Gemmatimonas sp.: one gene and its partner. The protein of the gene in region 1 interacts with the protein of each later gene in a pairwise test. Links are inferred from orthologs where the notes say so. Each region holds a gene or a part of one and is shown in the gene's direction. Other genes may lie near its edges.

Region 1 (7,608 bases):
CGAAGGGTTGCTGGAGTTCGAGCAGCGGTTCGCGCGCTGGCGCTTCCTGCATGTGCAGCTGGTGGAGCGCATCATCGGCCCGGGCACGTTCGGCACTGGCGGCACACTTGGGGCCAAGTATTTATCGCGCACGGTAAGTCACCGGTTCTTTCCCGAGCTGTGGGCGGTGCGGTCGAAGTTCTATGGAACGGCGAAGTAAGGGGTAGGGAGTACGGGGTAAGGAGACTTTCGTGTTCTTTGATATCAGTGTGCCGTTTGCTGCTGCTACGCCGCCTTGGCCGGACGACGTGGGGTTTTCTTGTGGGTGGACGTGCCGACGCGAGGACGGTAGCAGCGTGAATTTGGGTGTGTTGCATTCGAGTGCGCATGTGGGCACGCATGCGGACGCGCCGTTGCACGTGCAGTCGTCGTGGCCGGCGTCGGAGTCGTTACCGGCGTCGGTGTTCGTGGGCGAGGTGCAGCTCATCGCGCTGCCGGCCGATCACGATGCGGCGGGCGACATCACGATTCCGGTACTGCAGCGGTTATTGGGCGCGCATGTGCCCACGCGCGTGATCGTGCGCACGGGGTGCTCGGTGGCGTCCGGCGTGTTTCCCGCGAACTGGCCGGCGCTGAGCGAAGATGCGGCGAAGTGGCTGGTGCAGCATGGGCTCACCTTGTGGGGTGTGGATAGCCCCAGTGTGGACCGCCGCACGAGCACGGAGCTGCCGGTGCACAACGCGATTTTCGGCGGCGGCGCGTTCGTACTGGAGAATCTCGCGCTCGACGTAGTGCCGGTGGGACGCTATGAGTTGCTGGCGCAGCCGCTGGCGGTACACGGTGCCGACGCGGCGCCGGTACGGGCGCTGTTGCGCGCGATACGCGAGCAGTAACGCGCGCGGCCTACGGTTGTTTAAGCCGATCGAGCTGCGCGGTGATCGTATCGGGTACCAGCAACGCATCGGCGATGACCGCGATGCCCTCGGCTTCGGCCCACGCGCGTTCCAGTGACGCCAGTTCACCTGCGAGCGCCTGACGTTCGGCATCTTCGTTGATGGCCATTTCAAAGGCGAGGCGGGCCGCAGCCGGAATGGCGGAGAGATCACCGGTGTCGCCGAAGGTGCTCTTGGCGGCCCACTCGCGGCGCATGCCGACGGCCCATTGGCCGAAGCGTTCAGGGCCGCCGGCCTGCGCGATAAGCGAGACGCCGTCGTTGATCACGGTGCGTCGCGCCCCTCCACGATTGATCAGCGGCATGAGACGACGCAACAACGGCACGGCGTCGGCGCCATGCAATTGCACACGACCGAGCTCGTTCTTGCCTTCCTGGTTGCGCGCCATCGACCAATAGCCACCATTGCGCACCGTGGGATCAGGGCCGTGATAGTGCGCGGCGTAGCCGATATCGATGGCCCATCCGGCAGCGCGATCGCTCGGGATGATGCGGGGGTTGCCGATCGGCATGAAGCGGCCCCCGTCGGGATGATCGATGGGCTTCTGCGCCATCCCCACGGCGGAGACGAAACCAACGACGTTCAGCATGTGGAGGAACGGCGTGAGCGCAACGAGCCCGACCCCGCTGGCGACGGCACCACTCACGATCAACCCCGCGGCCGCGGTGATACCGACGCCCGTGGCAATCGCCTTGACGCGTCTTCGTCCGAATTGATCGCCGTAGCGCCACGCCGCGAACTCCGGGCGCTGCGGCGCGCCGATGCAGACGAGCTCTGTGCCATCAGCGAGCCGGGCGAGTCCGATGTTCTCCGTGCTGACGCGCACCCGCGTATCGCGAAACGCCCGCTCGCTCTGCTCGATCGCTTCCCATCGTTCGTCGAACGGCGTGAGATTCCATCGTTCACAGCTGCGACAGACCACCCAGAGTCGACCTTGACGGGCATCGAAGGCAATGCGCCGGCCGATGGGAAGCGCTTCGATGGCCTCGTTGGCGCCGAGCGACTTCCGACAGTGCATGCACGTGGAGTACATCAGCGATCGCGGAGTTTGTCGAGCTGCTCGTCCATCGACGCCGGCAGGAACATGTCGTCGGCGATCTTGGCGATCTGCTCGGCTTCGGCCCACGCGAGTTCGAGGGCGGCCAGTTCGCCGTCCATCGCGCGCCGCTCGCTTTCCTCGTGGAGTGCCATCTCGAGCGCAAGGCGATCGCGCGGCGCGAGCGTGTGCAGCGTGCCGGGAAGCTTCTTCACGACGTTGCGCTTGTGGCTGCCGATCCAATCCTTCGCGCCGACACCCCAGCGCGCGTCCATATTCGTGGCGCCCACGCGTTGCTGCACACTCGCGAGCACGCGCAATGGATCGCCCGCCTCCTCGAGCAACGCGACCGCGTCTTGCACCTGCACGCGTGATCCGCCGAAACGATTCACCGCTGGCAGCAGTCGAGCCGCGGCTTTCATGGCGTCATCGCCAACTAGCACGTGCGTGCCGATGACGGACTCCAACCGCAACCGCAGCGGCCCCTCGTCCGTGCCGCGCTCGAGTGCACTCATGCGCGCGTGCTTGCGTTGCACATCGACCACGCGACCATCGGGAAGCGCGATCTTGCCGATCGACACGCTCTGCCGCCCATTGATCAAGGCGTCCCAGATGCCCCCGTTCGCGTAGACACCGGCAAAACTGACCACGCTGGCGCCGACGGCGATCATTCCGCCTACGACGGCCACGGCGCTTCCCACGATCGTACCGGTGATCAGCATCTGCCGCTTCCGACGCCGGCCGAACTGGTCGCCGTAGCGCCAGGCGGCCATCTCGGGACGCTGCGGCACACCAATGCGAATCAGATCGACGCCTTCCTTCAGCCGCGCCAAGCCCACGTTGTCGGTGCTCACGCGCAGGCGGCTGTCGCGAAAGCGGCGCTCCATGGCCTCGATGGCCTCCCAGCGCTCCTCGAGGGGGGAGAGGTTCCATCGGTCACAGGCCCGGCACACCACCCACAGGCGTCCCTTGGCGGCGTCGAAGGCCAGCCGGGAGCCTACGGGAAAGACCTCAAAGGCCTCGTTCCGGCCCAAATCGGCCGTACAGTGGATACAGGTGGCGAACATTTTCCTGTAATTTATAGTGATGACTCAGCCCGTGTACCTGGATCACGCCGCCACCACCCCGGTGCGCGACGAGGTCATGGCCGCCATGGCGCCCTACTTCGGCGCGCGCTTCGGAAATCCCTCCAGCGTCCATCGCTGGGGCCGCGAAGCGCGGGTCGCTCTCGACGAGGCACGCGAGCGACTGGCCGCCACGCTTGGCGCGCACCCCGACGAAGTGTGCTTCACCTCGGGCGGCACGGAGGGCGACAACTTCGCGATCCTCGGTGCGTTCCGCACGCTTCGCGCCCAGGGGCGTGACGCGGCGCTCACGACGCCGATCGAGCACAAGGCCGTGCTCGCCGCGGTGCATCAAGTGGCGCATGAGGGGGGCGAAGAGCGCCTTGTTCGCGTCTCGCCTGACGGCCTCGTGGAGATGGCGCATTTCGCCGAGCTGCTCGACGAGCGGGTGGCCGTGGCCAGTGTCATGTGGGTGAACAACGAAGTCGGCGTAATGCAGGACGTACCCGCCTTGGCGGCGAACGCCAAAGCTGCCGGCGCGATGTTTCACACCGATGCGGTGCAAGCGTTCGGCAAGGTGCCGATCGACGCGAAACAGACGCCGTTTGATTTGCTCACGATTTCGGGGCACAAGATCGGGGCCCCGAAGGGCATCGGTGCCCTGTTCATTCGCCGCGACACGCCGCTCGAGCCGATGTTTCATGGCGGCTCGCAGGATCGCGGCCGCCGTCCCGGCACGGAGAACGTCGCCTTCGCCGTGGGCCTCGCCACAGCAGCCGAGCTGCTCGTGGCCGAGCACGACGACGAGCATGCCCGCATGCAGAAGCTGCAGGCGATGTTCGAGCGCGGACTGCGCGAGCGCATTCCCGACGTGATCATTCACGCCGCGAATGCACCGCGTGCGCCGCACATCACCAACATGTCGATCCCCGGCACCAGCAGCGAGTCGATGCTGATGGCGCTCGACCTCCGTGGCATCGCCTGCAGTGCGGGCTCGGCGTGTCAGAGCGGGAGCGTCTCGGCGTCGCACGTGTTGAGCGCGATGGGCGTGGCGCCTGACGTGGCGAACGCCGCGTTGCGTCTCTCGTTCGGCTGCCTGAGTACCGAGGCGTGCGTGCAGCGCACGGTCGACGTGCTCGCCAGGCTCGCCGAGAAGTCGCGTATCGGTAAGGCCTCGAGCGCGGCGTGCGCGTTCGAGCCCGTCGAGTTTTAGGGCGAATAATGTCGAACGCATCGGTGCACGGCCTGTTGCCGCTGAAGGGCGAGCGCGTGCTCGTGGCCATGAGCGGCGGCGTGGATTCGTCGGTGGCGGCGGCGGTGCTGGTGGAAGCAGGCTGCGACGTCGTCGGCGTGACCATGAAGCTGCACGAAGACGGCAAGGACATCCCCGACCGGCCCTGCTGCTCGCTCGACAGCACCAGTGATGCGCGACGCGTGTGCGAGAAGCTCGGCATTCCGCACTACGTGACCAACCTGGTAGATCGCTTCGGACACGATGTGCTCGACGACTTCGTGCACGAGTACGCGCGTGGGCGCACACCGATTCCGTGCGTACGCTGCAACACGTTCACGAAGTTCCGCGACCTGCTGCACAAAGCCGATGACATCGACGCCCCATGGCTCGCGACCGGTCACTACGCGCGCATGGGTGCGTTGTCCGGCAGCGACAGCTCACGCGTGATGATGCGCGGACTCGATCCGGCCAAGGATCAGAGCTACTTCCTGTGGGGCATCGAGCGCCCGGTGCTGTCGCGCCTCGTGCTGCCAGTGGGCAATCAAACCAAAGCGGAAACGCGTGAGATTGCGCGACGCTTTGGATTGCGCACGGCGGAAAAGCCGGAGAGTCAGGATATCTGCTTTGTGCCCGACGGCAATCACGTGCGCGTGCTCGAGGAACAGCTTGGCGCCGACGCCCCTGCCCTCTCGGCCGGCCCGTTGCGTTTGGTGAGCGGCGAAGTGATCGGCGAGCATCAGGGGTTTGCGCGCTACACCATTGGCCAGCGAAAGGGGCTGCCGGGTGGATTCGCGGAACCGATGTTCGTGGTGGAGATCGTACCCGGTGAACGTGCGGTGGTGATCGGTCCACGCGACGCATTGCTCGGACGCGGCCTCGAAGCGCGTGAGCTCAACTGGTTGGTAGAGCCGCCGGTGGTTGGCGCGCAGGTGCAGGTGCAGGTGCGTAACCGCGCGGCTGCGGCGCCGGCTACGATCGTGCGGTTGTCCGGCGAGGCGATTGAGCTCGCGCTCGAAGAACCGGTGCACGCGATATCACCAGGCCAGTCTCTCGTGATTTACGACGGCGACATCGTGCTGGGCGGTGGCGTGATCGAGCGCAGCATGCGCACGGCACCGAGTCGACGACTGCCGATTCTCGCGGCGTAGCGTCGGTGGCTCGTGCTTCGGCTAGATCGTTGAACTGATCACACAGAGACAAGGAGAAAAGGAGACAAAGAGGCCCGTTGCCTCAAGCTCGCTTTTCTCTTTTTCTCTTTTGCCCTTTTGCTCTGTGTGATCAGTTCACAAACTCACGAGCGACTCCGCCCTCGCCGAAAGCTCCCCCGCCGGCACCGTCATCACGGCCACGAGCATATCAGCGGTCACGTTCAGCAGGGTCTTGAACATGTCGGGCAGCGTGTCGAGCGCAATCAGGATGCCGATGCCTTCGACCGGCAGGCCGATGCTGGTGTAGAGCGGTACCTGCAATAGCATGCCACCGCTGGGGATGCCGGGCGTACTGAAGTTCAACACGACACTACTCGCGGCCACCAGCGCGATGCTCGAGAAGGGCAGGTCGATGCCATACAGCTTGGCCACGAACAAGGCGCCAACCACCCAGTAGATCGCACTGGTGAGTTTGAACACCGACGCACACAACGGCAGCACGAAGCCGGTGGCGGTGGCCGGTAGGTGCAGCACGTCAGTGGCGCCTTTCACCATTGCCGGCAACGACGCCAGTGAACTGCGCGTGCCCATGCCGACCACCTGCGACGGAATCAGCGCACGCACGAAATCGCGCAGGGGCACGCGGCGACTCACGCCCATCACCCCGTACAATGCGGCCGTCGCGATAAGGTGCAGGACAATCACCACCATGAAGTAGAAGCCGATGGCGCCGAGTACCGACGTGCCGAGCTTCTGACCCAACACCGTCGCCAACGCCAGAATGCCGATCGGTGCGATCGCCAGCATCCAGCGCACGACCACGAGCATGGTGTCGGCCATACCACGAAAGAATGCCAGCTGCGCCGCTCGCGGTCCGTCGCTCACTTTGCCAAGTGCAAACGCGTACAACAGCGTGAACAACACGACGGGTAGCAGCGTGCCGTCGGCAGCGGCCTTGATCGGATTGAGCGGAATCAATCCAAGGATCCACGTGCGCAGCGAGAGCGCATCGACGGGCGGAATATCGATCGACGCCGTCGCGCGCAGGCGCGCGGTGGCCTCGGAGTCGAGCGACAGCGTACTGAACCACGGGGGCGCCACGACGACCGTGAAAATCGCGCAAGCAATCGCGAGTCCCAGCATCCAGCCGAAGGCCTTGGCCCCGACGCGGCCCGTCATGCTCGTATCGCCGCCACCCGCCACGCCCACAATCAGCAGCGGCACCACCAGCGGAATGACCGTCATGCGAACGGCGTTGATCCAGGCGGTGCCGACGACGTCCAGCACACCGATCACGCCGCGGGTGAACGCGGACGGTGACGCTTCGTGAGACAGCCACATGCCGAACGCGAGGCCTAGCAGGAGGCCAAGCGTGACCTGAACGGCTTGCGATCTCAGGGGATTGCGGCGGGAAGTGCTAGCGGGGGCTGGAGCAGCAGACATGCGCGCGAACCTACTTCAGCGCGCACGACTCCGCGAGCAGCACGGGGCTAGAAGCCGAAGCCTGCCGACCAGGTGATCACTTTCTTGCCGTGCGAAGACGCACCGGCCTCGTCACCAAGACGTACGTAGTAGCCGATTTCGCCGCCAAGGGCGAGCAGTGGCCAGAAATGGACAGCCCCTCCCACATAGGTCCGACGCGCCGTTGCATTGAGCGGATCGCCAAAGGTGCGAATGATGCCGCCGGTGATGGCGCTGCCGGTGCCCATCGATCCATACGATTTCGCCAGCCCGATCGAGGCGCCTGCTCCGCCGAGTCCAACCTTGGCCACGGCGAGCGCGCACAAATCAATGCGGTCCCCTTCGTACACCATGCCGCCGCCGTACGAGAGCGCCCACTTGAACGGGGCCCCGTAGGTCACACCACCCATGCACTGATCGAAGCGCCAGCGCATCTCCGGTGTGCTCGGCGTGGCCGGTGCCGTCGCGCCGGCCGGAGTGGGCGTTACCTGCGCCTGCGCCACCGAGGCACTCGCAGACGTGCACGCAGACGCGAAGGCCATTGCCGTGGCGACCCGACGCGACGTGCGCATCAGAACTTCATCCCACCAGCTTCCGCGAACTCGCGCATCGCCTTCTCCTGTGCTTCGGTCAAGGTCTCGGGGACGGTGATGGTGACTTCGACCAGCAGGTCACCCTTCTTGCCGTCCTTCTCGATGCCTTGTCCGGTGATCTTGAAGCGCTTGCCGGCCGA
Region 2 (2,800 bases), on another replicon or contig:
CAACGCCCTGCCTGACGGCGTGCGGGTGATGACGCTGGCGTCCGCCGCGCAGCAGGAGCCGGAGTTGCTGGCGCGCCACCTCGGCGTGGCGGCTCCGGCCGACCGCGATGGCTTCAGCGCGCTCAACGCCGCGTTCGCCGGCGAGGGCGTGCTGATTCATGTGGCGAAGGAGATGGTGACCGACGTGCCGGTGCACATCCTGCACGTGACCGACGCCAATGGCGCCGGCGTGATGAGCAACACCCGTCATCTGTTGGTGGCAGAGCGTCACGCGAAGGCCTCGGTGATCGAGAGTTACGTGTCGCTGGCCGACGTGTCGTACTTCACGAATTCCGTGGTCGAAGTATCGGTGGACGACGGCGCCACCCTGCAGCTGCTGCGCATTCAGCGGGAGTCGCCCACGGCGTTTCATGTGGGCACCGTGGAAGCGCGTCAGGGTCGCGATAGCCACTTTATGGCCTTCACGTTCCAGACGGGCGCGGCGCTCTCGCGCAGCAATGTGTTCACCGTGCTGGCCGGCGAAGGCTGCGGCACGACGCTGAACGGCTTGTATATGCTGGGCGGCGCGCAACACGGTGACCACCAGACGCGCGTGGAGCACGTGGCGCCGAACTGCTTCAGCCGCGAGGCGTACAAGGGTCTGCTCGACGACGCGTCGCACGGCGTGTTCAACGGGAAGGTCTACGTGCATCCCGAAGCGCAGAAGACCGACGGTAAGCAGACCAACAACACGCTACTGCTGTCGAAGGACGCGCAGATCGACACCAAGCCGCAGCTCGAGATCTTCGCGGATGATGTGAAGTGCACGCACGGCGCCACGGTAGGACGCATCGACGAAACGTCGCTGTTCTACCTGAAAAGCCGTGGCGTAGGCCAGCTGCTCGCGCGTCAGTTGCTCATGTACGCCTTTGCGGCCGATGTGCTCGAGACGATCGAGAACGACGCGGTGAAGGAAGCGCTGGAGCAGCTGACGATGGTGCGGTTTACTGGTGCTGTGCACCATTAACTGCGAAGTACGGGGTACGGGGTAGGGGGTACGGAGTACTCCATGCGCTTTCCCCATACCCCCGACTCCCTACTCCCTACTTCGTTGTCAGACCTACAAGAACTTTATCAATCGGTCATTCTCGACCACAATCGCAAGCCGCGGAATTTCGGTGTGCTCGAGGGTTCGAACCGCGCGGCGGACGGCAAGAATCCGTTGTGCGGTGATGAAGTCCATGTGGCGTTGCATGTGGACGGCGACGTGATCACCGAGGTGAAGTTCACGGGCCACGGCTGCGCGATTTCGAAGGCGTCGGCCTCGCTGATGACGGCGGCGGTGAAGGGCAAGACGCGAGAGGAGGCGGAGACGCTGTTCGCGCGTTTCCACGCGTTGGTGCTCGGGCAGGATGCCGGCGGCGGGAAGGATCTGGGACAGCTCGTGGTCTTTTCGGGGGTGTCGCGCTTTCCGGTGCGGGTGAAGTGTGCCTCGCTGGCGTGGCATACGCTCAAGGCGGCGCTGGACGACGGGCCGACTGATGCGGTGTCGTCGCTCAGTACCGACGCGTGAGCGTGCCCGACGGGTTTGTTCGTGCGGCGGCGTGGCGGGAGATCGAGGCAGGACTTCCGCTGGGTGTGGTGATGACTGACGGCCGGCGGGTGTGTCTGGTGCGCGACGGGGACACCGTGCACGCGGTGGACGATCGCTGTCCGCATCGGGACTTCGCGATCTCCGGTGGTGATCTGGTGGAGCCGTGTGTGCTCGAGTGTCCGTGGCATGGCGCGCGCTTCGATGTGCGCACCGGCGCGGTGCTCTCCGGTCCATCCACCGACGATCTCGGCACGTATCCCGTGCAGGTCGCCGATGGTGATGTCTTTGTCGGGCCGCGTCGCACGTAGGTCGTCGTGCGTGGCAGGCTGGTGGCCCGTTCGTATTCGAGAGGTTTTATGTCGATCGCGTCTCTGGCGCCCCGCGCTGATTTTCCGTTGCTCGCCGCCAACCCGGCCTTACACTACCTCGACTCGGCGGCCACGTCGCAGAAGCCGGCGGCGATGCTCGATGCGCTGCGCCACTTCTACGAAACGTCGAACGCCAATCCGCACCGCGGCGCGTACGCGCTATCGGCGCTGGCCACCGATGCCTACCACGATGCCCGTGCGACGATCGCGCGATTCGTGGGCGTAGCCGACGCCGACTGTCTGATCTTCACGCGCGGCACCACCGAATCGATGAATCTGGTGGCATCGAGCTGGGGCGGCGCCCATGTGGGGCCAGGCGACGAGATCGTGGTGTCGGCAATCGAGCACCACGCCAACTTCGTGCCCTGGCAGCAGCTCGCGCTGCGCACCGGCTCCACGCTGCGCATCGTGGAGCTCACCGCCACGCAGACGATCGATCTCGACATGCTGCGCGATGTCGTCGGGGCGCGCACCAAGATCGTGGCGATCACCCACGTGTCGAACGCGGTGGGGTCGATCACGCCGCTGCAGGATGTGGTGCGCATCGTGCGCTCGCGGTCGGCGGCAGTGATTGTGGTGGACGGCGCGCAGGCCGTGCCGCACCTGGCCGTCAACTTCGATGCGCTCGATATCGACTTCTACGCGTTCAGCGGCCACAAGCTGCTCGGCCCGATGGGTATCGGCGTGTTGGTGGGGCGTCGCAAGCTGCTGGAGGCCATGCCGCCGTATCAGTTCGGTGGCGATATGATCGAGTGGGTCCGCGACGCCGACAGCACGTGGAATGTGCTGCCGCACAAGTTCGAGGCTGGCACCCCCAACGCCGCCGACGCGGTGGCCCTGGCGGCCGCTGTGCGCTATT

Evidence for each region. The genes of interacting proteins can lie anywhere in the genome.
Region 2: the proteins of RMP10_RS00235 (region 1) and sufU interact in binary tests that used the Escherichia coli proteins (3 or more experiments, as listed by UniProt). The link is inferred for Gemmatimonas sp. from one-to-one orthologs.

What each region holds. Positions count from the first base shown.
Region 1 is NZ_JANPLK010000001.1:44,564-52,171, reverse strand. The notes cover bases 2,247-5,149. They hold RMP10_RS00235 (cysteine desulfurase family protein), read left to right. Parts: upstream 2,247-3,054; coding sequence 3,055-4,245; downstream 4,246-5,149. Other genes in these bases: mnmA (tRNA 2-thiouridine(34) synthase MnmA), read left to right, coding at 4,254-5,149; RMP10_RS00240 (hypothetical protein), read right to left, coding at 2,247-3,035. In the rest of the region: RMP10_RS00255 (tryptophan 2,3-dioxygenase family protein), read left to right, coding at 1-199; RMP10_RS00250 (cyclase family protein), read left to right, coding at 231-872; RMP10_RS00245 (hypothetical protein), read right to left, coding at 883-1,950; more of RMP10_RS00240, read right to left, coding at 1,965-2,246; more of mnmA, read left to right, coding at 5,150-5,414; RMP10_RS00225 (dicarboxylate/amino acid:cation symporter), read right to left, coding at 5,550-6,857; RMP10_RS00220 (hypothetical protein), read right to left, coding at 6,905-7,447; RMP10_RS00215 (DnaJ C-terminal domain-containing protein), read right to left, coding at 7,447-7,608. UniProt on the Escherichia coli protein: Master enzyme that delivers sulfur to a number of partners involved in Fe-S cluster assembly, tRNA modification or cofactor biosynthesis. Catalyzes the removal of elemental sulfur from cysteine to produce alanine.
Region 2 is NZ_JANPLK010000059.1:268,286-271,085, reverse strand. It holds sufU (Fe-S cluster assembly sulfur transfer protein SufU), read left to right. Parts: upstream 1-1,048; coding sequence 1,049-1,552; downstream 1,553-2,800. Other genes in the region: RMP10_RS15920 (SufS family cysteine desulfurase), read left to right, coding at 1,930-2,800; RMP10_RS15925 (non-heme iron oxygenase ferredoxin subunit), read left to right, coding at 1,549-1,881; sufD (Fe-S cluster assembly protein SufD), read left to right, coding at 1-1,006. UniProt on the Escherichia coli protein: A scaffold on which IscS assembles Fe-S clusters. Exists as 2 interconverting forms, a structured (S) and disordered (D) form. The D-state is the preferred substrate for IscS.